DNA from 3 places in the Exiguobacterium sp. A1_3_1 genome. Region 3 is predicted to be linked to each of the others. Evidence: riboswitches for the same ligand, from Rfam matches in the RefSeq annotation. Region 3 holds a riboswitch; each other region holds the start of a gene.

Region 1 (13,230 bases), on a different contig from region 3:
AGCCGGTCGCTTGCCAGGATAGAATCTCCTTGCTACAATGCGAATAAGGAAAATTACTTTAATTCATATCCGATTACTCGGAATTAACTGGTGAGATGGAGGACGACAAGGCATGACAGTACGTTTTATGGATGTTTTCACAGAATGGGCATCGACGTATGACGAGACAGTAACCGGACACGATCCGGAGTATAAAGAGGTTTTTCGTCGATACGATGAGATTTTGGATACAGTAGCGGATAAAGCGCAGTCGCCGGTCATTGAATTCGGAGCAGGCACAGGGAACCTGACACAACGTCTTCTGGCACGTCACGACGCCGTACTCGCCGTCGAACCAAGTCCGGAGATGCGGGCAATCCTGACGGAAAAGATTCCGTCACTTGATGTACAAGACGGTCACTTCCTCTCGTTCGAAGCGAAGGAAGCACGCAGTTTTGTTTCGACGTATGCGTTTCATCATCTAACAGATGAGGAAAAGGGAGAAGCGATCGAACTGATGGCATCACATTTACCGGCAGACGGAAAAATCGTCTACGCGGATACGATGTTCGTCTCAGAAGAGGCACGCCTGCAAACGATTCGTGAAGCACGTGCTCAAGGGTTCGACGCGTTAGCGGAAGATCTCGAACGCGAGTTCTACCCGTTGATTCCAGTCATGGAAGAATTGTTTACAGCACGAGGATTCACTGTTAAATTTATACAATACAATCACTTCGTCTGGCTCGTAGAAGCCGAGAAAATGGGGGAATAAATCATGGCACTTCAAAAAATGAACGTCGAAAGCTTTAACCTGGATCATACGAAAGTCAAAGCACCTTATATCCGCGTCGCGGGTTATAAAGAAGGTAAAGTCGACCAAGTCGTCAAATACGATATCCGTTTCACGCAACCAAACGTTGAGCAAATGCCGATGCGTGCGATGCACACACTCGAGCACTTACTTGCTGAAAACATCCGTAACTACTCGGATGATGTCATCGATGTCTCGCCGATGGGATGCCAAACAGGTTTCTACATGGCGATGATGAACTTCGACTCGGTCGAAAAAATGAGCGAACTCGTTGAGAAGACGTTGAAAGACGTCCTCGCAGCAGAAGAGATTCCAGCGCAAAACGAAGTCCAATGTGGATTTGCGAGCGCACATGACCTCAAAGGAGCGAAGCACTATGCCGAGAAAATGCTTGCCGGTCGTGATGAATGGGACATCGTCTTCGGATGATCGCGAACAACGTCCGCGACCTCGTCGGAAACACACCACTCTACGAGATCACTTCATTCGATTTGCCTGCTGGTACGCGCATTTTGGCGAAGCTCGAATGGATGAACCCTGGGGGCAGCGTCAAAGACCGCCTTGGCATTCAACTCGTTGATGCAGCAATCGAAAACGGACATGTGACACCAGGCGGTACGATCATCGAGCCGACAGCCGGGAATACCGGCATCGGCTTGGCGCTCGCCGCTAAAAAATACGATCTCCAAGTCATCTGTGTCGTTCCGGAAAAATTCAGTCAGGAAAAGCAGACGTTGATGCGGGCACTCGGCGCAACCGTCGTCAACACACCGACTGAACTCGATATGCAAGGGGCCATCGACCGGGCAAAAGAACTCGGTCAAGAAATTCCGAATAGTTACGTTCCGTTACAATTCGAAAACGAAGAGAACCCAGTCACGTATCAGCGGACACTCGGTCCTGAGCTGATTGCGGACTTGCCGCACATCGACTGGTTCGTTGCCGGTTGTGGTTCAGGTGGTACGTTCGCCGGAACAGCGGACTTCTTAAAACAACGTCTCGGTACAAAAGCAGCAATCGTCGAACCGGAAGGCTCCGTCTTAAATGGTGGTCCAGCCGGTCCGCATAAGACAGAAGGTATCGGTACAGCGAAATGGCCAAGCCTCGTTCCGCGTGAACTCGTTGATGAGATTCATACGATTTCTGACCGCGATGCATTTGACGCGGTTCATACACTCGCTGCTCGCGAAGGATTACTCGTTGGTAGTTCAGCAGGTGCAGCGCTCGTTGCTGCGCTTGATATCGCAAAGCGTCACCCCGGCAGTACGATCGTCACCGTCTTCGCAGACAGTGCCGAACGCTATTTAAGCCAACAAATCTTTGAAAAGGTGGACGAAACTCATGCGTAAGAAGACAGCATTGATTCATGGAGGAACAGGTGTCGATCGGGCAACAGGAGCCGTCACACCTCCAATCTATCAAACAAGCACATACAAGCAGGATAAAATCGGTCAACTTAAGGACGGATACGAATACTCACGGACAGCGAACCCGACACGGACGAGCATCGAACGATTGATTGCGGATCTCGAGGGCGGCGCACGTGGTTTTGCGTTCGGTTCTGGGATGGCAGCGATTCATGCCGTCTTCCACTTGCTGGAGTCTGGCGACCACATCGTCATGACGGATGACGTCTACGGTGGTACGTTCCGCTTGATGCAACGCGTCTTACCGAAGTTCAACATCGAAGTGACATTCGTCGATACGACGGACCTTGCGGCAACGGAAGCAGCGATCCAAGACAACACGAAGATCGTCTACGTCGAAACACCGACGAACCCGTTGTTGAAAGTAACGGACATTGAAGCAATCGCAACGATCGCCAAACGTCACGATCTTAAACTCGTCGTCGACAACACGTTCGCGACACCTTATCATCAACAACCACTCGCACTTGGTGCAGACATCGTCTTGCACAGTGCGACGAAATACATCGGCGGACATTCGGACGTCGTCGCTGGACTTGTCGTCGTCAAAGATGATGCGCTCGGCGAAGAGCTGCACTTCATCCAAAACTCGACAGGCGGCGTGCTTGGACCGCAAGACAGCTTCTTGCTCGTCCGTGGTCTTCGTACACTCGGTATCCGAATGGATGCGATCGAAGAGACAGCACATGATCTCGTTGCGTTCCTACAAGCGCAAGACATCGTCTCGAACATCTTCTACCCAGGACTTGCATCGCATCCTGGTCACGACATCCAAACGAAACAAGCGACTGGATTTGGTGGGATGATCAGCTTTGATGTCGGTTCAGCAGCGAACGCAGAAAAACTCGTCGAGGCGACACACTTCTTCACACTCGCTGAGAGTCTTGGTGCCGTCGAGAGTCTGATTTCGGTGCCGGCACGGATGACGCACGCGTCAATCCCAGCAGAACGTCGGGCAGAACTCGGCATCACGGACGGTCTCGTTCGGATTTCAGTTGGACTTGAGGATGCGGAAGATTTGAAAGAAGACTTAACACGTGCTTTCACGTTCCTCGAAAAAGTTTCTGAAAAAACTGTTTGACAACAAAAATAACCCCTGCTAATATTCAGAATATATTCTACAAACTTAATACCGAAACTCTTATCGAGAGTGGTGGAGGGACTGGCCCGATGAAACCCGGCAACCGCGGATCTAATCCGAAGTGGTGCTAATTCCAGCAGACAAAAGTCTGGGAGATGAGAGCAAATGGTTTTGTGTACTGAAAAGTGCGCGCGTTTGCTCTAAAACGCGCGCACTTTTTTTATTTTAGGAGGGACAGTTGTGATTCGTTTACAAGACGTAGGAAAGATTTATCGCTCAAAGCGCGGAGCGGTCGAAGCCGTCGCGAATGTCGATCTGACAATCGAGCGCGGTGAAATTTTTGGAATAATCGGTTATTCCGGAGCAGGGAAATCGACCCTGATCCGATTACTGAATATGCTCGAAGCACCAACGAGTGGTTCGATCCAAATCGATGGTGTTGAAATGACATCACTAAAACCTAAGGAATTACGAGGCGTCCGCAAGAATGTCTCGATGGTCTTCCAACACTTCAACTTACTATGGTCACGGACGGTTGAAGAGAACATCATGTTCCCACTCGAGCTCGGTGGCTTCCCGAAAGCACACCGCAAGGAACGGGTCGCGGAACTGATCCAACTCGTTGGTTTGGACGGACGCGAAAAAGCCTATCCGTCACAATTATCCGGTGGTCAAAAACAACGTGTCGGTATCGCTCGGGCACTGGCATCGAACCCGGACGTTCTCTTATGTGACGAGGCAACAAGTGCACTCGATCCGAAGACGACGGACTCAATCCTTGAGTTACTCGTCGACATCAATGAAAAACTGAAACTGACGATCGTCTTGATCACACACGAGATGCACGTCATTCAAAAAATCTGTCACCGGGTCGCCGTCATGGAAGCCGGTAAAATCGTCGAGCAAGGACCGGTCGCAGAAGTCTTCCGTCATCCGAAGCAAGCGATGACGAAGGAATTCGTCAAACAATTGACGTCGCCGTCGGAGAACGAGTTAACGTTCGCGAAACTACGCGAACGGTACCCAACCGGAAAAATCGTTCAGTTGACGTTCGTCGGATCGACAGCAGAAAGCCCGATCCTCGCGGAAGTCATGAAGGATTCGCCGGTCCTGTTCAATATCATCGGCGGAAACGTCGGTCAATCACAGGAAGGGGCACTCGGTACACTGTTCATTCAGTTGATCGGGGAAACAGAAGCAACACAAGCGGTCATCACAAAGCTTCAAGCCAGTGATGTTGAAGTGGAGGTGGATCACCGATGATTTCATTCTTTGACAATCTAGATTGGGACATGGTGTGGGAAGCGACAGGCAGTACCGTCTATATGACGGCAATCGCTGGTGTTTCGACATTCGTCCTCGGTTTGATCATTGGTTTACTATTGTATGCGACAAACGAAGAGTTATTGTTCAAGAATCGGACGTTCTATTCAGTGTTGAGCTTGGTCGTCAACGTCTTCCGTTCGATTCCGTTCATCATCTTACTGATCTTATTGATTCCATTTACGACAGCAATCGTCGGTTCGTTCCTCGGACCAACGGCAGCATTACCGGCACTGATTTTCGGTGCTGCACCATTTTACGGTCGGATGGTTGAACTCGCGTTACGCGAAGTCGATAAAGGTGTCATCGAGGCAGCTGAATCGATGGGCGCGACGAAGTTCCAGATCATCTATAAAGTCTTAATCCCGGAAGCGTTGCCTGCCATCGTTTCTGGTATCACGGTCACACTCGTCTCACTTGTCGGTTATACGGCAATGGCCGGAGTAGTCGGCGGAGGTGGACTTGGGGACATGGCCTTCATCGAAGGATTCCAGCGTTCTCAAAACGATGTCATCGTCATTGCGACACTCTTAATCTTAGCGATCGTCTTCGTCATCCAAATCATTGGTGACTTGCTGATCCGCGCGATCGATAAACGTTAATTCGAAACTTAATCATATTGGAGGAATCATTCATGAAAACTTGGAAAAAATTCGTAGGTACTGCTGCTGTATCCGTCTTAGCTATTAGCCTTGCTGCATGTGGCGAAAAATCATCAGGATCAGGTAGCGACGACAAAACACTCGTCGTTGGTGCTTCGAACGTACCGCACGCTGAGATTCTTGAGCACGTCAAAAAAGAATACGAAGCAAAAGGTTACAAGCTTGAAATCAAGAAGTTCCAAGATTACGTACTTCCGAACAAAGCGCTCGCTTCAAAAGAAATCGATGCGAACTACTTCCAGCACGTACCGTATCTTGAGCAACAAGAAAAAGAAAACAAATCATATAAGTTCGCGAACGCAGGTGGCGTCCACGTTGAACCACTCGGTATTTACTCGAAGAAATACAAGTCACTCGATAAGTTACCAAACGGTGCAACGATCTTAACGAGCTCAAACGTCGCGGAACGCGGTCGTGTCTTGACGTTCCTTCAAAATGAAGGATTGATCAAACTCAAAGACGGTAAAACGACAGATGCACAACTCGGTGATATCGCGGAGAACCCGAAGAAACTCAAGTTCAAGACGAACATCGAAGCATCACTTCTTCCGCAAGCTTACAAAAACAATGAAGGCGACGCCGTCCTCATCAACACGAACTATGCGATCGATAACGGTCTGAACCCATTGAAAGACGCGATCGCTTCAGAAGATGAGTCTTCACCATACGTCAACATCATCGTTACACGTGATGGCGATGAAAAAGACAAGCGTGTCACAGCACTTCTTGACGTTCTGCACGAAAAGAAAAACCAAGATTGGATCCTCGACAAGTACAAAGGTGCGGTCGTTCCAGTCAGCAAATAAGTTCACCGAAGCCGGCATCCTTCCTATATAATGGAAGGATGCTTTTCATTTGTCTGAAACAGGGGTTAGGGGGAATCATATGCAACGCATACGTCAACTGCATCCGTTGACACTCGGGGTCTTGTTCGGGACGTTTTTCTCACGTCTCGGAACGTTCATCACGATGCCGTTCTTCGCCATCTACATGACGACCGTCCTGAAATTTGATCCTGTCGATGTTGGCTGGGTACTCAGTATCTCGGCGATCGCCAGTCTCGTCATGAGTTTCATCGGCGGCACCTTGTCGGACCGGTATGGTCGCCGGGCGATGATGCTTGCCGGAACGATCGGATTCGCGATCGTCTTCATTGCGCTGGCACAAGTCGAGACATTCTGGGCATTCTTTACGCTCAGTGCTTTGAACGGGGTCTGTCGTTCGATTTTTGAACCATCCGCCCGTGCCTTGATCAGTGATACGACGGACGAAGCGAACCGATTGTTCGTCTTCAATATCCGTTACGCGATGATCAACATCGCAGCAGCGATCGGACCGGGAATTGCTTTACTGCTGAGTGCGGGGAACACGTCCGCGACGTTTTACATCACAGCGTTCGTCTATATCGTGTACGGGGGGATGATCGGTATCTTATTCAAACGCCATCCGATCACCGAGACGCATGGTGGGAAAAAGGTATCGTTCGGAGCAACGGTTCGTCTGTTGCGGACGGATATCGCTTTTACGCTGGCACTCGCTGGCATCATCTTCGGGGTTTTCGGCTACAGTCAGTTCAACTCGACATTGCCACAGTTCTTGACGGAAACGTCACTGCTTGAAGGCGGGAAGACACTCTATGCGATTTTGATCACGATCAATGCGATCACCGTCTTGATCGTTCAATATCCGATCATGAAGTTTGGTATGAAGACGTCACCACTCGTCTCGATCACGACCGGGATTGCGACTGTTGCGATCGGATTGTTCATCATGGGAAATGCGAACGCGATCTGGTTGATGATCGTCGCGATGTTCATCTTCACGTGCGGGGAAGTCATGATGTTCACGATGACCGACATCTTGACCGATCGGTTCGCCAAACCAGAATTACGGGGCAGTTATTTCGGAGCGATGGGCTTGACGTCGATCGGACAATCAATCGGTCCGATCGCCGGAGGACATTTGTTAAGTTTATATGGAGCGGACCGTCCGTTACCGATTTTCGGGATATTAGCGGGCTTGACATTATTCGGAATACCACTGCTCTTACTGTCACAACGGATTCATCGGGCTTCGACGATCGAGGAACTCGAGGAACCGGTGAAACTTTCGAATGATTCTCAACAAAACGCATGATTTTGAGAAAAATCAACGAGCGATGACGCTTGAATAATACGCGATGTTTCTTTAAGATTAGAATGATACTAAATTAGTAACGCTCGTGTTCTGAATCGTCAGTCACGAAATGAATAGATGGAGGGATTCTAACATGAAGGCTTCACACTTGAAGATTGAAGATCTACACGTCGCGATCGACGGCAAGGAAATCTTGAAAGGCGTCAACTTGGAAATCAAAGGCGGGGAAATCCACGCGGTCATGGGACCAAACGGGACAGGTAAATCAACACTCGCATCAGCATTGATGGGTCACCCATCGTACGAAGTGACATCTGGTTCAGTCACACTCGACGGCGAAGACGTCCTCGACATGGAAGTCGATGAGCGCGCACAAGCGGGTATGTTCCTCGCAATGCAGTACCCAAGCGAAATCAGTGGTGTCACGAACTCAGACTTCCTTCGTTCAGCGATCAACTCGCGTCGTGAAGAAGGCGATGAAATCTCACTCATGAAGTTCATCCGTGAGCTTGATTCACAAATGGGTCTTCTCGAGATGCCTTCAGAAATGGCACACCGTTACCTCAACGAAGGTTTCTCAGGTGGAGAAAAGAAACGTAACGAAATTCTTCAGATGATGATGCTTAAACCAGCGATCGCGATTCTTGATGAAATCGATTCAGGTCTTGATATCGATGCATTGAAAGTCGTCGCAAAAGGTGTCAACGAAATGCGTTCACCAGAATTCGGCTGCTTGATCATCACGCACTACCAACGTCTCTTGAACTATATCGAGCCAGACTTCATCCACATCATGATGGGCGGAAAAATCGTCATGTCTGGTGGTAAAGAACTCGCACACCGTCTCGAAGCAGAAGGTTATGACTGGGTTAAAAAAGAACTCGGCATCGAAGACGTCGAAATCGAAACAAAAGCGTAAGACGAGGGAGGAAGCATGATGACTGTAGAACTGAATCTTGCAGTAAATCGCGAGGCAGTGGCAGAACGTGCGACTCGCTTAGGGGAACCATCTTGGATGGTCGCAAAGCGTCAAGACGCGCTTGATCTTGCCCCAACGCTCGCATTGCCAAAAGTAGAAAAAATCAAGATCGAAGGCTGGAACTTCACAGAAGGTACGACGGAACTCGAAACCGTCACTGGTCTTTCTTCAGATATCGAAGCATTGATCGGCGAAAACCGTGATCACATGCTCGTCACGCGTAACGGACAACTCGTCCACGCGCAAAACAGTGAAGCGGCGAACGGCGTCATCTTCACGACGCTCGAAGACGCATTAAAACAACACCCAGAACTCGTCGAGAAATACTTCATGACGGAAGGTGTTCAAGTTAACGAAGATCGTCTTGCGGCATTAAACGCAGCACTTCGTAACGGCGGTACGTTCCTTTATGTACCAAAAGGCGTTAAGCTTTCTGTACCGATGCAAGCGATCTATACGCTTGAGCAATCAGGTGCAGCGCTTTACCATCACGCGATCATAGTCGCAGATGCGGACAGCGAATTGACGTATATCGAAAACTTCGTCTCTTATGGTGACGAAGCGCATAACGTCAACGTCGTCACAGAAGTCTTCGTTGAAGACAACGCAAAAGTCCTCTTCGGTGGTGTCGATACGTTATCGAAAGGTGCCATCACGTATATGAACCGTCGTGGTGTCGTCAAACAAGGCGCGAAGCTCGAATGGGCACTCGGTCACATGAATGACGGTCACACAGTTACAGAAACAAAAACACATCTCGTCGGAAACGATTCGTTCTCAGATACGAAAGCCGTTACGGTCGGTCGTGGAGAGCAAAAACAAAACTTCAACGTCCGGACGGACCACTTCGGTAAAGGATCAGAAGGTTTCATCTTGATCCACGGTGTCCAAAAAGACGCAGCAACATCTATCTTCAACGGAACGTCGATGATCCATCACGGCGCTTCGAAATCAAACGGCGTTCAAACGGAACGTGTCCTCATGTTGTCTGAAAAGGCACGTGGTGATGCGAACCCAATCCTCTTGATCGATGAGGATGACGTCATGGCAGGGCACGCGGCATCTGTCGGTCGTGTCGATGAACTACAACTCTACTACTTGATGAGCCGTGGCCTTTCACGGAAGGAAGCAGAACGCCTCGTCGTTCACGGATTCCTCCAGCCAGTCGTCTCGGAACTTGCGATTGACTCGGTGAAAGAACGTCTCGTTCAAGTCATCGAAGGGAAAGTAAACTAATATGGGAATCGATGCATCCATCCGCAATCAGTTTCCGATCCTCGACCAACAGGTCAACGACCGGAAACTCGTCTATCTCGATAGTGCGGCCTCTTCGCAGAAGCCGCTCGTCGTCATCAATGCGATTGACGACTACTATAAGACGATTCATTCGAATGTGCACCGTGGCGTCCATACGCTCGGAACACGAGCGACGGATGCGTACGAAGGTGCGCGTGAGAACGTTCGTCGTTTCATCCAGGCGCAACACCATGAAGAAATTATCTTTACCCGCGGCACGACGACGGCGATCAACATCGTCGCGTCAAGCTACGGCATGGAGCATGTCGAAGAAGGCGACGAAATCGTCGTCACATACCTCGAACACCATGCGAATCTCATCCCGTGGCAACAAGTCGCTAAACGCAAAAAAGCGAAGTTGAAATACGTCGATTTGACAGCTGATGGTCGCGTGACGGTCGAAGCGGTCGAAGCACAACTGTCCGACCGGACGAAGATCGTCGCGATGGCACATGTCTCGAACGTTCTCGGTACGATCAATCCGATCAAAGAAGTCGCGCGTCTTGCTCACGCTCGAGGTGCCGTCATGGTCGTTGATGCCGCGCAAAGTGCACCGCATCAACGGATTAATGTCACGGATCTCGACTGTGACTTCCTCGCCTTCTCTGCACACAAGATGTGTGGTCCGACAGGTGTTGGTGTCCTTTACGGGAAAAAGGCGTTACTCAATGCGATGGAACCCGTTGAGTTCGGTGGCGAGATGATTGATTACGTTGGTCTTGAAGAGTCGACGTTCAAACCGTCTCCATATCGTTTCGAAGCGGGTACACCGATTATCGCAGGCGCTGTTGGTTTATCGGCAGCGATTGATTTCTTAGAAGAGATTGGTTTAGAGAACGTCGAAGCACACGAACGTGAACTCGCGCAGTACGCGATGGCACAAATGCGTGACATCGACGGACTAACGATCTACGGTCCGGAAGAACGCGTTGGACTCGTCACGTTCAATCTCGGTGATGTCCATGCACATGACGTCGCAACCGTCCTTGATATGCAGGGAATCGCGGTTCGCGCCGGTCATCACTGTGCACAGCCCCTGATGCGTTGGCTCGGAGCGAGCTCGACGGCTCGCGCTAGCTTCTATCTCTATAACACGAAAGAAGAGGTTGACGCACTCGTGACAGGACTTCGCCAAACGAAGGAGTATTTCAGTCATGGATTTTAACAATCTCGATCACTTGTATCGTCAAGTGATCATGGATCACTATAAAACTCCCCGAAATCGCGGTGCGATCGAGGGGGGCGTCACGATCGACATGAACAATCCGACGTGCGGCGATACGATTCGTCTCCAGCTCGCGATTGAAGACGATGTCGTCCGTGATGCGAAATTTGACGGGGAGGGCTGCTCGATCAGCATGGCGTCTGCTTCAATGATGACGCAACTCGTCAAAGGTAAGACTATCGAAGAAGCCTTACGACTCGCGGATATCTTTTCGGACATGGTCCAAGGAAAAGACTATGACGACGAATCGTTCGACCTCGGGGACGTCGAGGCACTCTCGGGTGTCACGAAATTCCCGGCACGGATCAAATGTGCGACACTTGCCTGGAAGGCGCTCGAACGCGGCGTAGAAGAAGGGAAGTAAACTTCGGTCACAAGCAAGTAAGAGGAGGAAATGAACATGGCAAAGAACATGCCGGAAATTGGCGATTATAAATATGGTTTCCACGATCGCGATATCTCGATCTTCCGTTCTGGACGTGGCTTGACGACTGAAGTCGTCGAAACGATCTCGAAAATGAAGGAAGAACCACAATGGATGCTTGATTTCCGTTTGAAATCACTTAAGATCTTCAACGAACAAGCGATGCCAGCGTGGGGTGGCGATCTCTCAGAATTGAACTTCGACGACATCACGTACTACGTCAAGCCGTCTGAACGGGCAGAGAAATCGTGGGATGAAGTACCAGAAGAAATCAAACGTACGTTTGACAAACTCGGTATCCCAGAAGCAGAGCAAAAATACTTGGCAGGTGTCTCGGCTCAGTACGAGTCAGAGGTTGTCTACCACAACATGAAAGAAGACCTCGAAGAAATCGGTGTCGTCTTCAAAGATACAGATACAGCGTTAAAAGAGAACGAAGATATCTTCCGTGAGTACTTCGGAAAATTAATCCCGCCAACAGACAACAAGTTCGCAGCTTTGAACACAGCGGTCTGGTCAGGTGGATCGTTCATCTACGTACCAAAAGGTGTTAAAGTCGATACGCCGCTTCAAGCCTACTTCCGCATCAACTCGGAAAACATGGGTCAATTCGAGCGGACGTTGATCATCGTTGATGACGAAGCATCGGTTCACTACGTCGAAGGATGTACAGCACCGGTCTACACAACGAACTCGCTTCACTCAGCGGTCGTTGAGATCTTCATCAACAAAAACGCTTACTGCCGTTACACGACGATCCAAAACTGGGCGAACAACGTCTACAACCTCGTTACGAAACGTGCGATCTGTGAAGCTGGCGCAACGATGGAATGGGTCGATGGTAACATCGGTTCGAAACTGACGATGAAATACCCAGCCGTCATCCTCAAAGGTGAAGGTTCACGTGGTATGACATTGTCGATCGCAATCGCTGGTAAAGGTCAACACCAAGATGCGGGTGCGAAGATGATTCACTTAGCACCGAACACATCGTCGACGATCGTCTCGAAGTCGATCTCAAAACATGGTGGTAAAGTCACGTACCGCGGTATCGTCCACTTCGGACGGAAAGCGACAGGCGCACGTTCGAACATCGAATGTGATACGCTCATCATGGATAACCAATCGACGTCGGATACGATTCCGTACAACGAAATCCTCAACGATAACATTTCGCTCGAGCACGAAGCGAAAGTCTCGAAGGTCTCGGAAGAGCAATTGTTCTACCTCATGAGCCGCGGGATTTCACAAGAGGAAGCAACGGAAATGATCGTCATGGGCTTCATCGAGCCGTTCACGAAAGAACTTCCAATGGAATATGCGGTCGAAATGAACCGTCTCATCAAGTTCGAGATGGAAGGTTCAATCGGATAATTCGTCTTGCTCTCTCATCTACGGATGGGGGAGTTTTTTCATGAAATGGTTATTGGGGTAAAGAGTGAAAAAGGAGGGATTATTATGCGTGACATCGTCTATTCCTTTCAAGTCTCGCTTGACGGTTATATCGAAGATGCGTCAGGTAGGATCGATTTCGCTTCACCGGACGCAGAATTACATCAGTATTTCAATGACTATGAGAAAGCGTTCGATACCCATGTCTATGGACGTCGTTTGTACGAGATGATGCAATACTGGGAGACAGCGGATCAGGAAGACGAGCCGATTGTCGTTGAGTATGCGAAAACCTGGCAATCGCTTGAGAAGGTCGTCTTCTCGCGGACGCTCGACGCTGTCGAAGGAAAGACACGTCTAGCGACCAAGTCACTTACCGAGGAACTTCAAGCACTAAAAGCCTTGCCTGGAAAACAGATTGCGATTGGTGGGGCGACGCTTGCTGCTGAAGCGATACGACTTGGACTCGTCGACCGTTATCATATCGTGATTTAT
Region 2 (8,925 bases), on a different contig from region 3:
TCGACCGCAAGCGAAGAACCCGTGATCCGTGTTTGACCTGACGGATGGACCATTAAGGCTGCATCGATCCCTTCCAGCAACTGATGTTTGACGAAACTGCCTTTCGCACTACCGTTCGGTCCACCTTCCTCGGCCGGTGTTCCAAGGACAACGACACTCCCGCCGACTTCATCGAGTATTTTACTGAGCGCGATCGCCGCTGCGACGCTCGTCGTGCCGATGATATTATGACCGCACGCGTGACCAATGCCTGGCAACGCATCATACTCAGCAAGAAAGGCAATCGTCGCACCTGGTCGGTCGCTCGACTTCTTCGCGAAGAACGCGGTATCGTGCCCCGCGACGCCGAGTTCTACCGTAAAACCTTCCGCCGTTAGACGCTCCGCATGGAGCCGCGAAGCAAAGAATTCCTCGTTCCCGATTTCCGGCGTCGCATGAATTCGGTGACTCGTCTCAAGGTACGATTCCCGTTTTTGTTCGATGTCTTGTTCAATCGTCTCTACCCATGTCGTGCGTACTGGTGTCGTCATGCTATCCACTCTCCTTTTGAAATTATTCGCCGATGTCGCTTAGTGGGACGAACGTCGGGATTGTACTGCCTTTGTATTCTTTTTTGATGAAGGCCGCGACATCTTTTTGTTGATACAGCGATGCGATTTTTTTCAGTTCTTTTTTGTTCTTGTCTTCCGTCCGTGTCGCGATGATGTTGATGTATGGTTTTGCTGTCTCGTTCTCATGGACGATCGAGTCCTTGATCGGGTTGAAGCCAGCGTCAACGGCAATGCCATTGTTGATGATTGACGCCGCGACGTCCGGTAAGACGCGTGGCGTTTGCCCGGCGACGATCGGAACGATTTTCAGCTTCTTCGGATTCTCGACGATCTTATCGACCGAACCGTTGCCATCGAAGTCATCCGGTAACTTGATCAGACCGGCTTCTTGCAGTAACAAGAGGGCGCGTCCCATGTTCGTCGCTTCGTTCGGAACAGCGATTTTCCCGCCAGTTGGAATGTCTTTGACGTCCTTGTATTTATCCGAGTAGATCCCCATCGGTGCGATGACAGTCGTCGCAATCGGCGATAGCTTCAAGTTATGTTCTTTCTTGAAAGCGTTGAAGTAGGAAATCGTCTGGAAGGCATTGGCGTCGATTTCACCCTCAGCCAGTGCCATGTTCGGCTGGACATAATCGGAGAACTTGACGAGCTCGATTTTGATGCCCTCCTTTTCTGCTTTTTTGGCGACATAGTCCCAAACTTGTGTGTCTGAACCGCTGACACCGAGCTTGATTGTCTTTTCGTCTTCTCCTGATGCTGCGCACCCGGCAAATAAAATCGTCGTGAGTGTTGCTCCAATTGCTACTGCTTTTTTCATGGCTGAATCGCTCCCTTGATTAATGTCTTCTGATTTTTCGTGCGACGATGTTGCCTGTCGTCTGTAAGCCTTGGACTAAGATGACGAGAATCCCGACCGTGATGATCATGACTTTCGTATCAAACCGTTGATAGCCGTAAGTAATTGCTAAGTCACCCAAACCGCCACCACCGATGGCGCCTGCCATCGCCGATGCCCCGATCAAGCCGACCGTCGCGATCGTTAAGTTCAGGATGAGTGAACCGAGTGCTTCCGGTAGGAGGAAGCGGAAAATCGTTTGAAACGGTGTCGCGCCCATCGCTTCTGCTGCTTCAAGAACGCCTTTATCGACTTCGAGTAAAGAACTCTCGATCAGACGCGCCATGTACGGTGCAGCGTAAAAGACGAGCGGGACGATTGCAGCTTCGGTTCCGATCGACGTCTGGACGATCAACCGTGTCAACGGGATGATCGCGACGAGTAGGATGATGAACGGAATCGAGCGGAAGATATTGACGATACTGTTGAAGAACGTGAACAACGGAACATTTTCAAGTAACGCTCCTTTTCGCGTGACAACAAGCAGGATACCGAGTGGTAAGCCGATCAAGGTCGAGAACAAGAGCGAAACGGATACCATCGTCATCGTCTGCAAGAATGCTGTCCAGATATCACTGTAGTTAACTAGCATCAGCGAGCACCTCCTCGACCGTCACCTGTGCCTGATCGATGTATTGTAACGCTCGTTTCACTTCAGCCGGCTCACCAATCAACTCGACGAGCAAGGTGCCGAACGGCGTATCCTGCAACTCTGTGATGCTCCCGTGCAAAATGTTGACATCGACGTCAAAGCGTTTTGCGACTTGCGATAAGAGTGGTTGCCCGGTGTGATGTCCAAGGAAGTGAATCTTATAGATTGGATGCGCATTTCGCGACTCGATCAACTGACGAATCGATGCTGGAATCTCGTCATGCATGACAGACCGGACGAAGTTCCGTGCTGTCTCGGTCTTTGGATTCGAAAAGACGTCGAAGACCGTTCCTGACTCGATCAACTTTCCAGCTTCGATGACGGCGACACGGTCGCAAATCTCCCGGATGACGCCCATCTCGTGGGTGATCAAGAGAATCGTGATCCCGTACTCGGCATTGATCCGTTTTAATAACTGAAGAATATGATGCGTCGTCTGGGGATCAAGTGCTGACGTCGCCTCGTCACATAAGAGGACGGAAGGTTGCGTCGCGAGTGCCCGGGCGATACCGACGCGCTGTTTCTGCCCACCCGACAATTGATCCGGATAATGATTCGCCTTGTCCGCGAGATCGACGAATTCGAGTAACTCCGTCACCCGGCGGCGAATCTCGTCTTTCTTGACGCCTGCGAGAACGAGTGGCTTTGCAACATTCGTAAAGACCGTGTTCGCATTCAATAGATTGAAGTGCTGAAAGATCATCCCGATCCGTTGTTTTGCTTGGCGTAATTTTTTCGGAGACAGTTGCGTTAAATCTTCCCCATCGACCGTCACCGTTCCTGACGTCGGTCGTTCTAACAGATTGACACAGCGGAGCAGTGAACTTTTTCCGGCACCGCTAAAGCCGATGACACCAAAGATTTCGCCTTTTTCGATCGTCAGGTCGACACCGTCGAGTGCTGCAATCGTCTGATCTTTCGTGACGTACGTTTTTTTGACTTGATGAAATGCAATCATTCCGTTTTCCCCCTTCATTCAACAAAAAAGGTCCCTTCTTGAGAAACAAGAAGAGACCTGGATCCGCACAGTGGCAGAATCCACTCCACTCATCTCTCAGACATCTGTCTGATGGAATTGGCACAGTGCTCATAATGAGTCTGTTGCCGAGGTTTCGTAGGGCCAGTCCCTCCACCTCTCTGGATAAGTATTGCGGTATGAAATTCGTATGTGTGTTGTTGCGTTGTTGCTTATGTCGTAAAACTAATTTTTACATTACGGGTCGGAACTTTAAAAGTCAACCAACTTTTCAAAAATAATCCATTTGGCGCATATCGATGGATGATTAAGTTATGAGTTAGCTTACTGAACGGATCATGATTCGTCAAGAACGATTTGACAAGTCATTTTTGAACGTGCTACCATCGTTTCAATGATTATTCCGACAATTCCAATATGATATTTATCAAGAGTGAACGAGAGACCTGGCTCTATGACTTCACGGCAACCTGCAATCTGTAAGGTGCTCCGACCAGCAAAGCGCGGCTTTGGATGATACGGTGAAAAACTCGTGAGCGTCCAAGCAGTGACGTCGACGAGTTTTTTTCATGAATGGAGGAAAAATAGTAATGATGAACTATCCTGTATTGACTGGTGCTGAAGCGTTTTATTTTCAAGGTGGATCGATCGGCATTCTAATCTGTCATGGTTTTAACGCCACTCCGCAAAGTGTCCGGGACGTCGGTGAGGCATTTGCTGCTGAAGGTTTTACCGTCTATGCCCCGCGCTTACGTGGACATGGAACGAACGTCCGCGAGTTTGAACAATCGACTGCTCGATGTTGGAAGCAAAGCCTGAAAGACGGCTATGAACGTTTACAAGAAACATGCGATCAAGTCTTCGTCATCGGTCAATCGATGGGTGCGACGCTTGCACTGTCACTCGCCGCTGACGGCATTCCGTTTGCCGGCATCATTACGATCAATGCTGCACTCTCCGTTCCATCCTATGAAGCACTTTCGTTCGAGGACGGTCCACAGTACTTACCGGAAGGGGCACCGGACATTAAGCGAGCAGCCTTCGAAATCATTTATGACCTCGTTCCGAGCCGTTGTGCGTTTGAACTCGTCCGTCTGATGGATGAGACAAAAGGACGCCTCGGATCGATCCTTCTACCGACATTGATTCTCTACTCGGCGACCGATCACGTCGTTCCGCCGTCGAGCTCAGATTATCTGCACCAGCACATCGGAACGAATGATAAACGAAGCTACTGTTTACTCAACTCGTATCACGTCGCGACACTCGATCATGATCAGGATCTAATCGTCCGTGAGACGATTCGCTTTATCGAACAATCGTGTCAGTTTTCGCAAGAAACAGGCTGAATCAAAAAAACAGCTATTCGTTTCTATATGGAAGCAAATAGCTGCTACAGATTGTAAGCAAAGCGCAATTTTCTCTAATGGGAGGATTGCGCTTTGTTCATTTCAAATCGTTTTCCTGGGACAAGCATCGACCTCGTCCTGTTAATCAAGATGACGCTTCTTCAACATGTATTTAGTATTTCCTACATGCGACGTACCATCAAAGAGATCTAGACTAACATGACATTCCGTTAATTTTTAGGTCTTGGGTTGAAGGAATAGGTACCCTATTTCTCTACATTAGACGCGTTGCCCGAAAGCAAAAAGACAAATTAGATTAAGACGTCATATACAGGAGAGTACAACAGATCCGGGGAGTGAAAAAACGACGCTTCAAGCAATGCTTACTTTCATTACCGTGAACCTCGAAAAGCCTACAAATTGGTCCTTGGATCCCTCAGGGAATCCACGTTTCTTTAACATTTTAGTAATTAATACATACAACAACCCCTCATTTCAATTACGAAGTGAGGGGTTGTCTACAAGCTGAAACTCCCATATTTAATTATAGGATTTTTTTCTCACTTTTTTCTTTTTTAGCTGCTTTAAAGTTAAGATAAATGGTACACCCAACAGCTGCGATTAAAAAGATTATCCCGTACCCTATTTCAAAGTTAAAACCATAATACAAGATTGTGACTGTAACTAATACAATCAAAACTAATCGTATGCTAGATTTATGGTATTTACTCATTTGTTTACCTCCAATTCCTTACATCAACAGTTATCGTTGTTTGATCTTTTCAATTTATCCATTAAATAAATCCTTCAAAAACACTATACCTTACACCAAAAACCTTCGAAAGGTTACATACAAACGAGAAAAACAGTAAGAGTTTTCAGTTGATGAATCCTTATTGTCTTTTTAATTACTTATATACTCTATGTTTAGAGTTAGCTAACTCACGATAAAGAACTGTTACAAGTAGTAATTAGTTACTTTATTCTTTTAGTCCTAGCTTTCTTTATCATTAATCTCGAGTTTAAAAAAGTGACTAAAAGAAGCTGAGACTTAACTAGCTGAGTTTAACGAAAAAAAAGAATCGCCATCACTCAGGATGTGCAATTCCTTTTTATCATCTGTAAAACTGAGTTATATCCCAGCCTTCGCCTTTTTTCATTTATCGTTCTTGGTGCTGCACCGATTGGAGCGGCTTCGGTTTTCCAGGTACCTCATGGCAATGACGGCAACGTGGCTCATACGATTCCGACGCTCCGACTAGGATGATCGGATCATCATAGTTGGCTGGTTTCCCATCAATCAAACGTTGTGTCCGGGAAGCCGGATCCCCACACGAAAGACAGATGGCTTGTAGTTTCGTCACGAATTCTGCGCGCGCCAGTAATTCAGGCATTTTCCCAAATGGCTCTGCCCGGAAATCTTGATCAAGGCCTGCACAAATGACGCGTTTTCCGTCTTGTGCGAGTGCTTCGATGACTTGTACGATCTCATCATCAAAGAATTGAACTTCATCGATCCCGACGATTTGTGTTTCTTCTGCTACTGCCGCATAAAGATCACGACTCGTCGCCATCGGAATCGCTACGACAGAGTTGCCAACGTGAGAGACAACATGCTCTTCATGGTACCGGTCGTCGATTGCCGGCTTGAATACTTGCACGGGCAGTTTGCCGTACTGCGCCCGTCTGACACGACGAATCAACTCTTCCGATTTCCCGGAAAACATACTGCCACAAATTACTTCGATCCAGCCGTACTGATTTATTACATGCATCATCGTCCGACACCGTCCTCTAAAAATAGTCACTTTAACGAGTATAGCCCGAAACGGTATCGAGAAAAAGGGTTGACTTCCGGAAATCAAAATTCATTTTTTCTTTCCCTAGAATTTTTGTCCTTTCATTCCAACTGCCCCCTATTTCCTGTACACTGAAGAAGAAGATTCTCACGAAAGAAGGTGTCCCCGATTCATCATCTCTTACATGACATCCTGCACCAATATGGTGCCCTTGGTCTCTCCGTCCTTCTCGCAGGTGGTATCGTGGGATTGCCGGTTCCTGATGAGACCCTGCTCGTTTTGTCCGGATTTTGGATGCATCAAGGCAATCTACCACTCGTCGGTACGATTCTCGCCGCTTACGCCGGCAGTTGCATCGGGATGACGATCAGCTATTTACTCGGATTAAAACTCGGTATGCCACTACTACACCGCGTTGGACCGAAAATGCGTATCTCAGAAAAACATATTCTTTCCGCTGAAGCCGGTTTTCGTCGTTACGGAAAATCGGTCTTGATCATCGGTTACTACATACCTGGTCTCCGCCAACTCTCTGCCTTTTTTGCAGGCGTCTCAAAAATGCCGTTTCGCGTTTTTGCGAGTTATGCGTATACAGGTGCCTTGATTTGGATCAGCGTGTTCTTAGGTGCCGGTTACTTCGTCGGCCGCCATCTCTCGTTCCATAAAGTCATGGACTATGTCTTGGCACATCCGGAAGTCATGCCCTATTTAATCGGGATTGCTGGCGGAATCGCCTTCTCGTTCGTCTTGAAGACGTATCTCACGTATCGTTCACAATTCAGTCTATACAAAAACAGCCTGCTTCCGTAATGGAGGCAGGCTGTTTTTTAAGAACCAACAAGTAATTACTTGCGGCCGTATTTTTTGTTGAAGCGATCGACACGACCATCTGCCGCGTTGAACTTTTGACGACCTGTGTAGAATGGGTGCGAGTCTGAAGACACATCCACACGGATGAGTGGGTACTCGTTACCATCTTCCCAAGTGATCGTTTCGTTCGAAGAACGAGTAGAACCGCTTAAGAATTTGTACTCAGTCGTTGAATCCATAAATACTACTTTGTTGTAGTTAGGGTGAATTCCTTGTTTCATGGTTGATTTCTCTCCTTCCGCCCTGGTTCATTTGCTGAGCCAGAGTAAGTTACCTTCCTATACTAAACGATTTTTTTATGCGTCGCAATAGTTATTTTTCTGTCGTCGTTTCCTTCTTGACGGTACGTGGTTTAGCTGGCGCGCGTCGGACCGCCTTCTTCTGTTCTTTCTCAAGTACGACGAAAAATTCTTCATTATTTTTCGTATCACGAATCTTACGCAGGAACGTATCGACGAACTCGTTCGACTCATTCATCGTCCGGCGAATCGCCCAAAGCGCATCAAGCTGCTCTTTCGGAAGCAACAGTTCTTCCTTCCGTGTACCGGACTTCCGAATGTCAATCGCTGGGAAGATTCGACGCTCTGACAACTTACGATCGAGATGCAGTTCCATGTTGCCGGTTCCTTTGAATTCCTCATAGATGACGTCATCCATGCGCGATCCTGTCTCGACGAGTGCTGTCGCAAGAATCGTCAAACTACCACCGTGTTCGATGTTTCGCGCTGCACCAAAGAACCGTTTCGGCTTATGGAACGCAGCCGGATCAATTCCGCCCGAAAGCGTCCGACCACTTTGCGGTACCGTTAAGTTATAGGCCCGTGTTAGACGCGTGATCGAATCCATCAAGATGACGACATCCTTCTTGTGTTCGACGAGCCGCATCGCCCGCTCGAGGACCAGTTCAGAAATTCGGACGTGGTTGTCCGGTGTTTCGTCAAACGTCGAGCTGACGACGTCTGCTCCTGGAACCGAACGCTCAATGTCCGTTACTTCCTCAGGTCGCTCATCAATCAAGAGAATGATTAGTTCGACATCCGGATGATTCTCCTGAATCGAGTTTGCGATTTCTTTGAGGAGTGACGTCTTCCCTGCTTTTGGCGGTGCGACGATCAAACCACGTTGACCAAATCCAACCGGTGCGATCATATCCATGACACGAACGGATAGATGGCGTGGTTCTGTCTCAAGTCGCATCAATCGGTCCGGATAAATTGGTGTCAGTGCCGGGAAGAATAAACGGTTACGGGCAGTATCCGGTGCTTCACCGTTAACGGCTTCCACGCTAAGTAACCCTTGGAACCGTTCGTTTTCCTTCGGTGGACGGACTTTACCTGTGACGACATCACCATTACGTAGATTAAAGCGTCGGATTTGAGATGCTGCGATATAAATATCTTCAGAGGATTGGGAATAATTGATAGGACGAAGGAAGCCAAAGCCACCATCGTTTTGCATTTGTGGATTGCCAGGGATGACTTCGAGTACCCCTTCGAGGAAATAAAGACCAGTCGATTCAGCCTGTGCTTTTAAAATCTTGAACATCAACTCGCGTTTACGGGCTTCCCGGTATTGTGGGACATTTTTCGTCTTTGCGATTTCATAAAGTTCTTTTAATGTCAGTTGGCTCAATTGAGCCAGTGTATAGGAACGTTCTGGTTTATCTTTTTTATCAGTTGTTGGCATGTTCTTCACCTATTCTTTATAAATTCAACTGCATTCAGCATACTTCCATACATACATCAGGAGGTATGTAATTTTATTCGTGAACTAAAGGTATCATATTTTTTTGAATTCGTCGTCAACAATCCTTTGCGTTTCTTACTTTGT
Region 3 (8,765 bases):
CCACCGCAACTACCGGTTTTGTTAAAAATGTTGAAATGGCTCGATACGGATGAAAAGTACGATGAGGTCGTTGATGAGATTGAAGCGAATCCCTATATTAGTATTCAAGTGTTACAGCTGATCAATTCTCCAGGAATGGGTTTACGCAATACCGTCAGTTCCGTTCGTCAAGCGATTTCACTGCTTGGCTTTTCGCAACTCAAAAGTTGGATTTCGTTGATTGTTTTACGTGAGATGAAGCTTGCTAGTCCTTATGAGTGGTCAAATGAGTTATTACGGTCCTCTTTACACTGTGCGAAGCTCTGTGAACTCTTTGCTACCGAAACCCGAACACTACAACCGGAGAGTGCTTACATGATTGGCTTGTTATCGCACATCGATGCGTTATTATCTGTTGATATTGACGATATCATCGATCAATTGCCACTCGAAGATTCTCTGAAGATTGTTCTACAAGGAAAGGATCATCCGTTTCGGGATTGTTTAGTGCTTGCGATTAGTGCAGATCGAGGTGATTTTGATCAGTTTGAACTGCTGAGTCAGCGTTTAAATGTATCACTTCCGCGAGCCTATGCATTACTGACGGAAAGTCAAGAGTGGCTCATGCAGCGAGAAAAACATATTCAAGAAGAGTCAGACTCGATCATATAACTAAAAAAGAGTTTGAAGACTTTTTTCTAGACATAAGACGACGTGTAATCATTCTCTTAACTGAGTAGGATTACACGTTTTTATTCGTCTCGAATCGCCTAATAGGAAGAATTTCTAAGGATTAAGGAGTAACTAAAAAATCTGAGTCCGTGAAGACCGGACTCAGATTTTTTAGTTACTTGATGTAAATTCGGTGTCTATCTTTTTGATGCAAGTCAGAAAACTCTACTTTATAGGCGCGGACCAGCTGACTTGATCGCATCCGTCGCACTCTCGAAACGAAGGAAATTGTTCTGGAATTTCTCAGCAAGCGAACGCGCTTGTGTGTCGTATTCGTCCGGATTCGACCAGACGCGTACCGGGTTGAGTAACTCACTTGGAACACCAGGAACTTCGAGCGGCATATGAAGTCCAAAGATCGGGTGTTCTTCTGTTGGAATCGTTGCAAGTGTGCCGTTAACGGCAGCGTTGACCATCGTCCGTGTATAAGATAGCTTCATGCGGCTACCTGTTCCGTAAGCACCGCCTGTCCAGCCCGTGTTGACGAGATAAACGGTAACACCATGACGATCAATCAATTCGCCGAGCATCGTCGCATACTTTTCAGGCATCAGTGGAAGGAATGGTGAACCGAAGCACGTCGAGAAGGTCGCTTCTGGTTCCGTGACCCCACGTTCTGTTCCAGCGAGTTTTGATGTATATCCTGATAGGAAGTGATACATCGCTTGTTCTTTCGTCAATTTGCTGATCGGAGGCAAGACGCCGTACGCATCAGCTGTCAAGAAGACAATCGTCTTCGGATGACCAGCGCGTGACGGAACAGCGATGTTATCGATTGCCGTAATCGGATAAGCAGCACGCGTATTTTCCGTCAACGATGTATCATCGTAATCAGGATGACGGGCTTCGTCGAGTACGACGTTCTCAAGGACGGTTCCGAAACGGATCGCGTCAAAGATTTGCGGTTCTTTTTCACGCGATAGATTGACCGTCTTCGCGTAACATCCGCCTTCGATGTTGAAGACACCATCGTGCGACCAACCATGCTCATCGTCACCGATCAATTGACGGCTATCATCGGCTGAAAGGGTGGTCTTACCAGTACCAGATAGACCGAAGAACAAGGCGACGTCGCCTTCGTGTCCGACGTTTGCCGAGCAGTGCATCGAAAGGACGTTTTCTTGTGGTAAGAGGTAGTTCATGACGGAAAAGATCGACTTTTTGATTTCTCCAGCGTATTCCGTTCCACCGATCAAGACGATTCGGTGTTCGAACGACATCGCGATGAACGTCTCGGAGTTCGTTCCGTCAACGGCAGGATCTGCTTTGAAATGTGGCGCGTAGACGACCGTGAACGGTTCGAAGGCAGCCACTTCAGGATACTCGCGTAAAAAGAGTTGTTTGGCAAACAGGTTATGCCAAGCATATTGTGTGAGCACTCGGACCGGAAGGGTGAAGTGCGTATCTGCTCCAGCAGCAGCTTCTGTGTAGTAGAGATGATCAGCTTCGTTCATGTAACGAAGAACCTTTTGCAACAATTGTTCAAATTTGTCTCCATCCATTGGTTGGTTGACATGACCCCAATCAATGTGAGACTCGCAGGAAGAATCACGGACGATGAACTTATCTTTTGGTGAACGACCTGTAAATTTCCCCGTTTCTACAGATAATGCGCCGTTCTCAGCAAGGACACCTTCTTCGTTTCGAATCGCATGTTCGACAAGTTCAGCAACAGATAGTTGTTTGAACACATGCTCTTTCTTGAGTAGTTCTTCGATATTCAGGACCGTCATCGGCATCCTGACCCCACCTTTCCCCTACGTTGGTTTTGGCTCACTGTATTTAGTATGACACATTTATTATATATGACATACTAAAGAGAGAGCAATCATTTTCTAGTGCTGATTTCTATTTATCTGGAAACGCTTTCAGCATTAACAGTTTAACATCTCTTTCAAAAAGTTTCGACTAGAATTTGAAACCTTGCTTGACAGAGTAGTTACAACTTTATATCATGTAATTCGTAACGGATACTCTTATTCTGAGCAGGTGGAGGGAACAAGGCCCGAAGAAACCCGGCAACCGTCCTACATTAATTCACATATTAATGAGGGAAAAGGTGCTCTCCTGAAGCGAAGTAAACACTTCGAACGATAAGAGGGTAAAGGAAGAACGCACAACCTTTCCCTGACCATTTTTTGGACTTGGAAAGGTTTTTTTCATTTTACCGTCCCACTCAACTAGGGGAAATGAGTACACCGTCAAATTCTTTTTTGGGAGGGTCATACATGACAAACCTTAATCGCCGACTATTCACGTCGGAGTCAGTCACTGAAGGTCATCCAGATAAAATCTGTGACCAAATTTCGGATTCAATTCTTGATGCAATCCTCGCAGCGGATCCAAACGCGCGTGTTGCGGCAGAAACTTCTGTTACAACGGGTCTCGTTCTCGTTGCAGGTGAGATCACGACATCCACTTACGTCGACATTCCAAAAGTCGTTCGTGAAACGATTCGTGAGATCGGTTATACACGCGCGAAATACGGTTTCGACGCGGACACATGTGCTGTATTGACATCAATCGATGAGCAATCAGCAGACATCGCTCTTGGTGTAGACCAAGCGCTTGAAGCACGTGAAGGTAGCATGTCTGATGCAGAAATCGATGCAATCGGTGCAGGAGACCAAGGTCTCATGTTCGGTTACGCAACGAAAGAAACACCAGAACTCATGCCACTTCCAATCTCGCTTTCACACCGTCTCGCACGCCGTTTGGCAGAAGTGCGTAAAAACGGTCAACTCGACTACCTTCGTCCGGACGGAAAAACACAAGTCACGGTCGAATACAACGAGAACAACGAGCCGGTTCGTGTCGATACGATCGTCATCTCGACACAACACGCGGAAGAAGTTACGCTTGAGCAAATTCAAGCTGACTTGAAAGAACACGTCATCACACCGGTCATCCCGGCTGAATACATCGACGCAGCAACGAAATTCTTCATCAATCCAACTGGTCGTTTCGTCATCGGCGGACCACAAGGAGATGCTGGATTGACGGGTCGTAAGATCATCGTTGATACGTATGGTGGATACGCACGCCACGGCGGTGGAGCATTTTCTGGTAAAGATCCAACAAAAGTCGACCGTTCAGCTGCATACGCAGCACGTTACGTCGCGAAGAACCTCGTTGCTGCAGGTCTTGCAGACAAAGCAGAAGTTCAACTCGCGTACGCAATCGGTGTCGCGCACCCGGTATCAATCGCGGTTGATACATTCGGTACAGGAAAACTTCCTGAAGCACAACTCGTCGAATTGGTTGCTGAAAACTTCGATCTTCGTCCGGCTGGAATCATCAACATGCTTGATCTCCGTCGTCCGATCTATCGTCAAACAGCTGCATACGGTCACTTCGGTCGTACAGATGTTGAGCTTCCATGGGAGCAAACAGATAAAGCAGCAGTTCTTGAAGAACAGGCAAAACGTTTCGCATAATCAAAAAGTCCGAGAACCCTACGCGGGTTTTCGGACTTTTTTGTTTACGTGGAACTTTGCAGGAAACGAATGTTTTTTCTAGAAGAGGGTAAAAGTACATGAGTCGATTCGTATGAATACAAAGGGGGGTTCCGATTATGGAAATACGCGAAGCTATTCCAGCCGATGCAGGACGTATTCATGACATTGCCGTCACATCCTGGTTGGATACGTACGCAGAAATCTATTCCGAGCGCTCGAAAGCGCATTTCGTGCAGGAAGCGTATCCGCAAGAGGAGGTTGTTCGTGCGATTCGGACGGCAGAAGAAGCACGGGGAGAGTATTTTTATGTCGGAATCATCGATGAGGAAATCGTCGGTTTCATTCATGCTGTTGATGTTGAGGGAACGTGGGAAATCATTCGTCTGTACGTCTTACCGAAATATCAGCAAAACGGAATCGGACGACGATTGATCCGTGAACTCGAACGACAAGGAGCCGTCCCACTCGAAGTATATGTGGAGGCACGTAACTATAAAGCGCGTCAGTTCTTGACCTCATTCGGTTTTGAAGAACTCAGTGAGATGACGGAAGAAGTCTTTGGGCAAGTAGAATCTGTCATTCGCCTTCGCCATGTCGCCTCGTGAAATCCGTCTTGGGACGGTTTTGTGTGCGTTTGAAATAAGGTATCGTAAATAGGAAGTATGAAGTGAAGAGGTGAGTTTGTGGTTGAACAACCAACAGGAATCATCGTATTAGTCTATCCGTTACAACTGCGTGCCCGTCCGAGTGAAGCTTTGATTCGGGTACTCGAACGAGAGTATGAAATATTGCTCGTCGACGCCCCACGTCGTATCTCGTTTGAAGAACATGGTCAACTGTTAAAAGAAGCATTACGTGAAGCCGGGAAACGCAAGCTACCGATTCATATCGTCGCCTGTAGCATGGGCGCACTCGTCGTCAATCGTCTGTTGCAAGAATATGAATTACCGGTAGCAAGCCTTGCATTCATTTCACCGTTGTTTGATTGGCACCCTTCGAAACAACTCGGAGGCGTCAAACAAGTCTTCGCAAGTGCGTTCGATCGTTTCCGGCCCGATGCGCCACTCGGTACGTTGCCGTTTGGTCAAAGTACGGAAGATACCGTTCGCATCGGTGAACTGACCTATGCACAGTACCGGGAAATCGAAGAAGAGATCGTCGTACATGACGAAGAACGAAAAAAACTGCCGCGTGTGAACTTGGCTTGTTTTTATGCACCGGACGATCAGTTCGCAGACGTCAAGCTGACACTTGAAGTATGCCGGAAAATGGGTGGCGATCAGATTTACTTACAACGTCTACACGGTTTTCCGCATTTTAGTTTCGAACGGTTGAACACACGGTTTGCAGAAAAATTAATGTTGTTCTTTAAGCTTGTTGAAGAATGAAATAACAAAAGTGATGCCTCTAAAAAAGGGGCATCACTTTTTTGTGCCCATCATCCGCGTACTTTTTTCTCGATCGCGATGATGAACGGGGGATGATTTTGTTGGTTCAAGAAGCGATACTGGAGAACGGCATAATCTTGCTGATCAAGGGCTGTGACGTAATCGAGGACAGCGTCACGTTCTCGTTTTCCTTCCAAGTGACCGTGATAGACGACGAGGACGACAAGACCGCCGGGAGCGAGGATCGGGAGGAGGGCATCGAGTGCTTCAAGCGTCTCTTCTCCGGTCGTCGTGATTGATTTGTCGCTTCCAGGCAGGTATCCGAGATTGAAGACACCAGCGCGGACAGGACGTTGTTCGTCCGAAAGACGGGCACCGACATGGATGTGGCTTTCATGGTAAAGGTCGACGCGTGCTAACATTCCGGCTTCGTCGAGACGTCGCGTCGACTCCTCAATGGCTTGTGCCTGGACGTCGAACGCAAGAACCCTTCCTTCTGGACCGACACGTTCTGCTAAAAACTGTGTATCATGTCCATTTCCGGCAGTCATATCGACGACGCAGTCTCCGGGCTCGATAACGGACTCGAGTAATTGTTTCGTATAAGGTAATACACGGGCAAGTGACATGGCATAGACTCCTGTTCCTATAGTCTGTTTTTCTAGTAATGGTTCAGTATGTGCAAGATTCTTTCTGCATTATATCATTTTTTGATTCGTTGACGAAAAGCGAAGTAGCTTGACAGTTAGGGGACGGATTGCGTAAAGTGGCAAGGTTGAGAATGAAATAGGAGGACCACAGGTATGCCAAAATTACCAAAAGCGGTCTGGATCCTCGTCCTTGCGATGGCCATCAATACGACGGGATCCTCTTTTTTATGGCCGTTTAATACATTATATATTCATGAATATTTAGGAGAGTCGATGACAAAAGCAGGGATGGCATTGTTCGTCAACTCTGCCTTAGCAATCGTCGGAAACTACTTAGGTGGAAAAGCGTTTGACCGTCTCGGTGGCAAGAAGACGCTTGTCATCAGTGTCATCGGACTTGTCCTGTCTTCCGTTGGCTTGTTGCTATTTCATCAGACGTACCTCGGATACGTCGCGATGCTTGGATTGATTGGATTCGTCGGTGGGATGGTTTTTCCGACGATCTACGCGATGACGGGTGTCATCTGGCCGGAAGGCGGGCGCCGTGCCTTTAATGCGATCTATGTCGCACAAAACGTCGGTGTAGCGCTCGGGACAGCAGTCAGTGGTCAAATCGCTGCCTTTTCGATTCAGTACATCTTCATCGCCAATCTCGTCCTCTACATCGCCTTTGCCATCATTTTGTTAGTCGGTTTATCCTGGATTCAGGCACCAGCGCGGATGCATGCGGCACATGACGAGATCGAAACGACACGCACACCCCTTGCGCGCGGTGCGGCACGGACGATGTTGCTCGTCTCGATCGGGTATGCCTTACTTTGGTTCGTTTATGTGCAATGGCAAGGAACCTTTGCCGTACACACGAAATCGCTCGGTGTCACGATTTCCGAGTACTCGATTCTTTGGACGATCAACGGAGCACTCATCGTGTTCGCACAACCTTTATTAACACCAATTCTCCGGTGGTTTGGAGATGACTTGAAGCGACAATTGATGACCGGTACAGGAATCTTCCTCTTGTCTTATCTGATCGTTCCGTTCGCAGGCGGCTTCAAGATGTTCCTCGTCGCGATGATCATTTTGACGATTGGTGAGATGTTCATCTGGCCAGCGGTTCCTGCTATGGCGGCGAGACTCGCGCCAATCGGAAAAGAAGGAGAGTTCCAGGGATACGTCAATATTGCCGCTTCAGCGGGACGGATGATCAGTCCGACCGTCGGAGGGTTGATCTACGATTTATCCGGTATGTCAGCGGTCTTCTTGACATTGATTGGATTGATTCTGTTAGCAGGCGTCGTATTCCTTCGTGCCATTCCTAAAATCACATCATGAGCATCATCTGTAAGACAGCGGACATTAGATTCGCTGTCTTTTTTTTACATCATTAATGCGCTAATTATAAAACAAATCATTATTAATATGGAATATTTCGGCAAAGAAACGGGTACTTTCTAATCAAGAACTTGAAAAGAAAGTTCATGTGAACGTTGCTTCTTTTTGACTGGAGGTGCACGAATGGAAAGGTGTCAATTCATCACAGATGCCGCAACTTGGACGACACACGTACAGCAACAGCCTCTTGATATCTTCTACAGTCACCAATACGTCACGCTTAACGCTAGACCGTCTGAGCAAGCGGTGTTATTCCGTTATGAAGGTCATGCGGGAACACTGTTCTATCCCTTTTTAAAGCGTCGGATTTTTGATACGCCTTATTCAGATCTCATCACGCCGTATGGCTACGGCGGACCGGAAATCGTCGGTCGCTTAACCGCAACTGAAATGCAGCATGCACGTCTATCGTTTGAAAGGTGGGCGGAGCAAGAATCGGTCGTCTCGGAAATGATTCGCTTTAATCCGTTGACGGGCAATGAACGACTCATGCGTAACTGGACGGAAGCTTCTTTCATCCGTCATACGACGAGCATTGATTTGCGCCCCTCACTAGAAGAAATCATGCAGACGTTCCATAAGAAAACGAGAAGTATGATTCGTAAATCGCTCGCTTCACCGTTAACCGTTAGAACAGGAACACGAGACGATTTATCTGTTTTTTTGGCGTTGTATCATGAAACGATGGACCGGAAGAATGCTTCGGCTCATTACTATTTTACGGCGAGTTATTTTGAGCAATTATTTGAAGCGAATCCACTCTGTGAGCCATTGTTACTGATTGCGGAAATCGACGGAAAACCTGTTGGTGGATACTTCGTATTGCTCGGAAAAGAATATGCCCACGGTCATTTGATTGGTTGTAAGCGGGACGAAGCGAAGATGTTCCCAAATCAACGACTTGAGTACGAAGCGATTCTTCAGGCGAAAGCACGCGGTCTCGTCGAACAACATCTCGGAGGTGGATATCAAGAACGGGATAGTCTCTTTGAGAGTAAATGCCGTTACACCGGGTACCGTTTATTTGAGTATCATCAAGGAAAATCGATTCTTCAACCAGCCATATACGATCAGTTGTGTATACGATACGGGTCAGATGCTAATTCGGATTATTTTCCGGCTTACCGACAAACCAGTGTCCAAATGGCGACAAGTTAAACAGTAAC

What was found. A riboswitch is a leader RNA that binds a small molecule or an ion and turns the genes downstream of it on or off. The one in region 3 is predicted to bind S-adenosylmethionine.
Region 1: another riboswitch for S-adenosylmethionine. It lies ahead of F8N00_RS05050 (methionine ABC transporter ATP-binding protein); the one in region 3 lies ahead of metK (methionine adenosyltransferase).
Region 2: another riboswitch for S-adenosylmethionine. It lies ahead of F8N00_RS00885 (alpha/beta hydrolase); the one in region 3 lies ahead of metK (methionine adenosyltransferase).

What each region holds. Positions count from the first base shown of each region.
Region 1 covers NZ_WBYY01000030.1:375-13,604, forward strand. Annotated here, with positions in the region: gene F8N00_RS05030 (class I SAM-dependent methyltransferase) at 113-751, shown strand; gene F8N00_RS05035 (S-ribosylhomocysteine lyase) at 755-1,219, shown strand; gene F8N00_RS05040 (PLP-dependent cysteine synthase family protein) at 1,216-2,139, shown strand; gene F8N00_RS05045 (bifunctional cystathionine gamma-lyase/homocysteine desulfhydrase) at 2,132-3,298, shown strand; SAM riboswitch class I at 3,356-3,460, shown strand; gene F8N00_RS05050 (methionine ABC transporter ATP-binding protein) at 3,539-4,561, shown strand; gene F8N00_RS05055 (methionine ABC transporter permease) at 4,558-5,223, shown strand; gene F8N00_RS05060 (MetQ/NlpA family ABC transporter substrate-binding protein) at 5,256-6,089, shown strand; gene F8N00_RS05065 (MDR family MFS transporter) at 6,169-7,419, shown strand; gene sufC (Fe-S cluster assembly ATPase SufC) at 7,553-8,338, shown strand; gene sufD (Fe-S cluster assembly protein SufD) at 8,357-9,634, shown strand; gene F8N00_RS05080 (cysteine desulfurase) at 9,636-10,859, shown strand; gene sufU (Fe-S cluster assembly sulfur transfer protein SufU) at 10,849-11,283, shown strand; gene sufB (Fe-S cluster assembly protein SufB) at 11,320-12,717, shown strand; gene F8N00_RS05095 (dihydrofolate reductase family protein) at 12,802-13,230, shown strand, end outside.
Region 2 covers NZ_WBYY01000003.1:47,119-56,043, forward strand. Annotated here, with positions in the region: gene F8N00_RS00865 (M20 family metallopeptidase) at 1-530, opposite strand, end outside; gene F8N00_RS00870 (MetQ/NlpA family ABC transporter substrate-binding protein) at 553-1,371, opposite strand; gene F8N00_RS00875 (methionine ABC transporter permease) at 1,391-2,041, opposite strand; gene F8N00_RS00880 (methionine ABC transporter ATP-binding protein) at 2,031-3,059, opposite strand; SAM riboswitch class I at 3,146-3,249, opposite strand; SAM riboswitch class I at 3,499-3,600, shown strand; gene F8N00_RS00885 (alpha/beta hydrolase) at 3,668-4,426, shown strand; gene F8N00_RS00890 (thymidine kinase) at 5,587-6,201, opposite strand; gene F8N00_RS00895 (DedA family protein) at 6,385-7,035, shown strand; gene F8N00_RS00900 (type B 50S ribosomal protein L31) at 7,071-7,316, opposite strand; gene rho (transcription termination factor Rho) at 7,408-8,781, opposite strand.
Region 3 covers NZ_WBYY01000025.1:185-8,949, forward strand. Annotated here, with positions in the region: partial or broken gene F8N00_RS04375 (EAL and HDOD domain-containing protein) at 1-651, shown strand, start outside; gene pckA (phosphoenolpyruvate carboxykinase (ATP)) at 882-2,450, opposite strand; SAM riboswitch class I at 2,685-2,811, shown strand; gene metK (methionine adenosyltransferase) at 2,940-4,148, shown strand; gene F8N00_RS04390 (GNAT family N-acetyltransferase) at 4,286-4,774, shown strand; gene F8N00_RS04395 (serine aminopeptidase domain-containing protein) at 4,853-5,557, shown strand; gene F8N00_RS04400 (class I SAM-dependent methyltransferase) at 5,608-6,207, opposite strand; gene F8N00_RS04405 (MDR family MFS transporter) at 6,361-7,539, shown strand; gene F8N00_RS04410 (peptidoglycan bridge formation glycyltransferase FemA/FemB family protein) at 7,723-8,757, shown strand.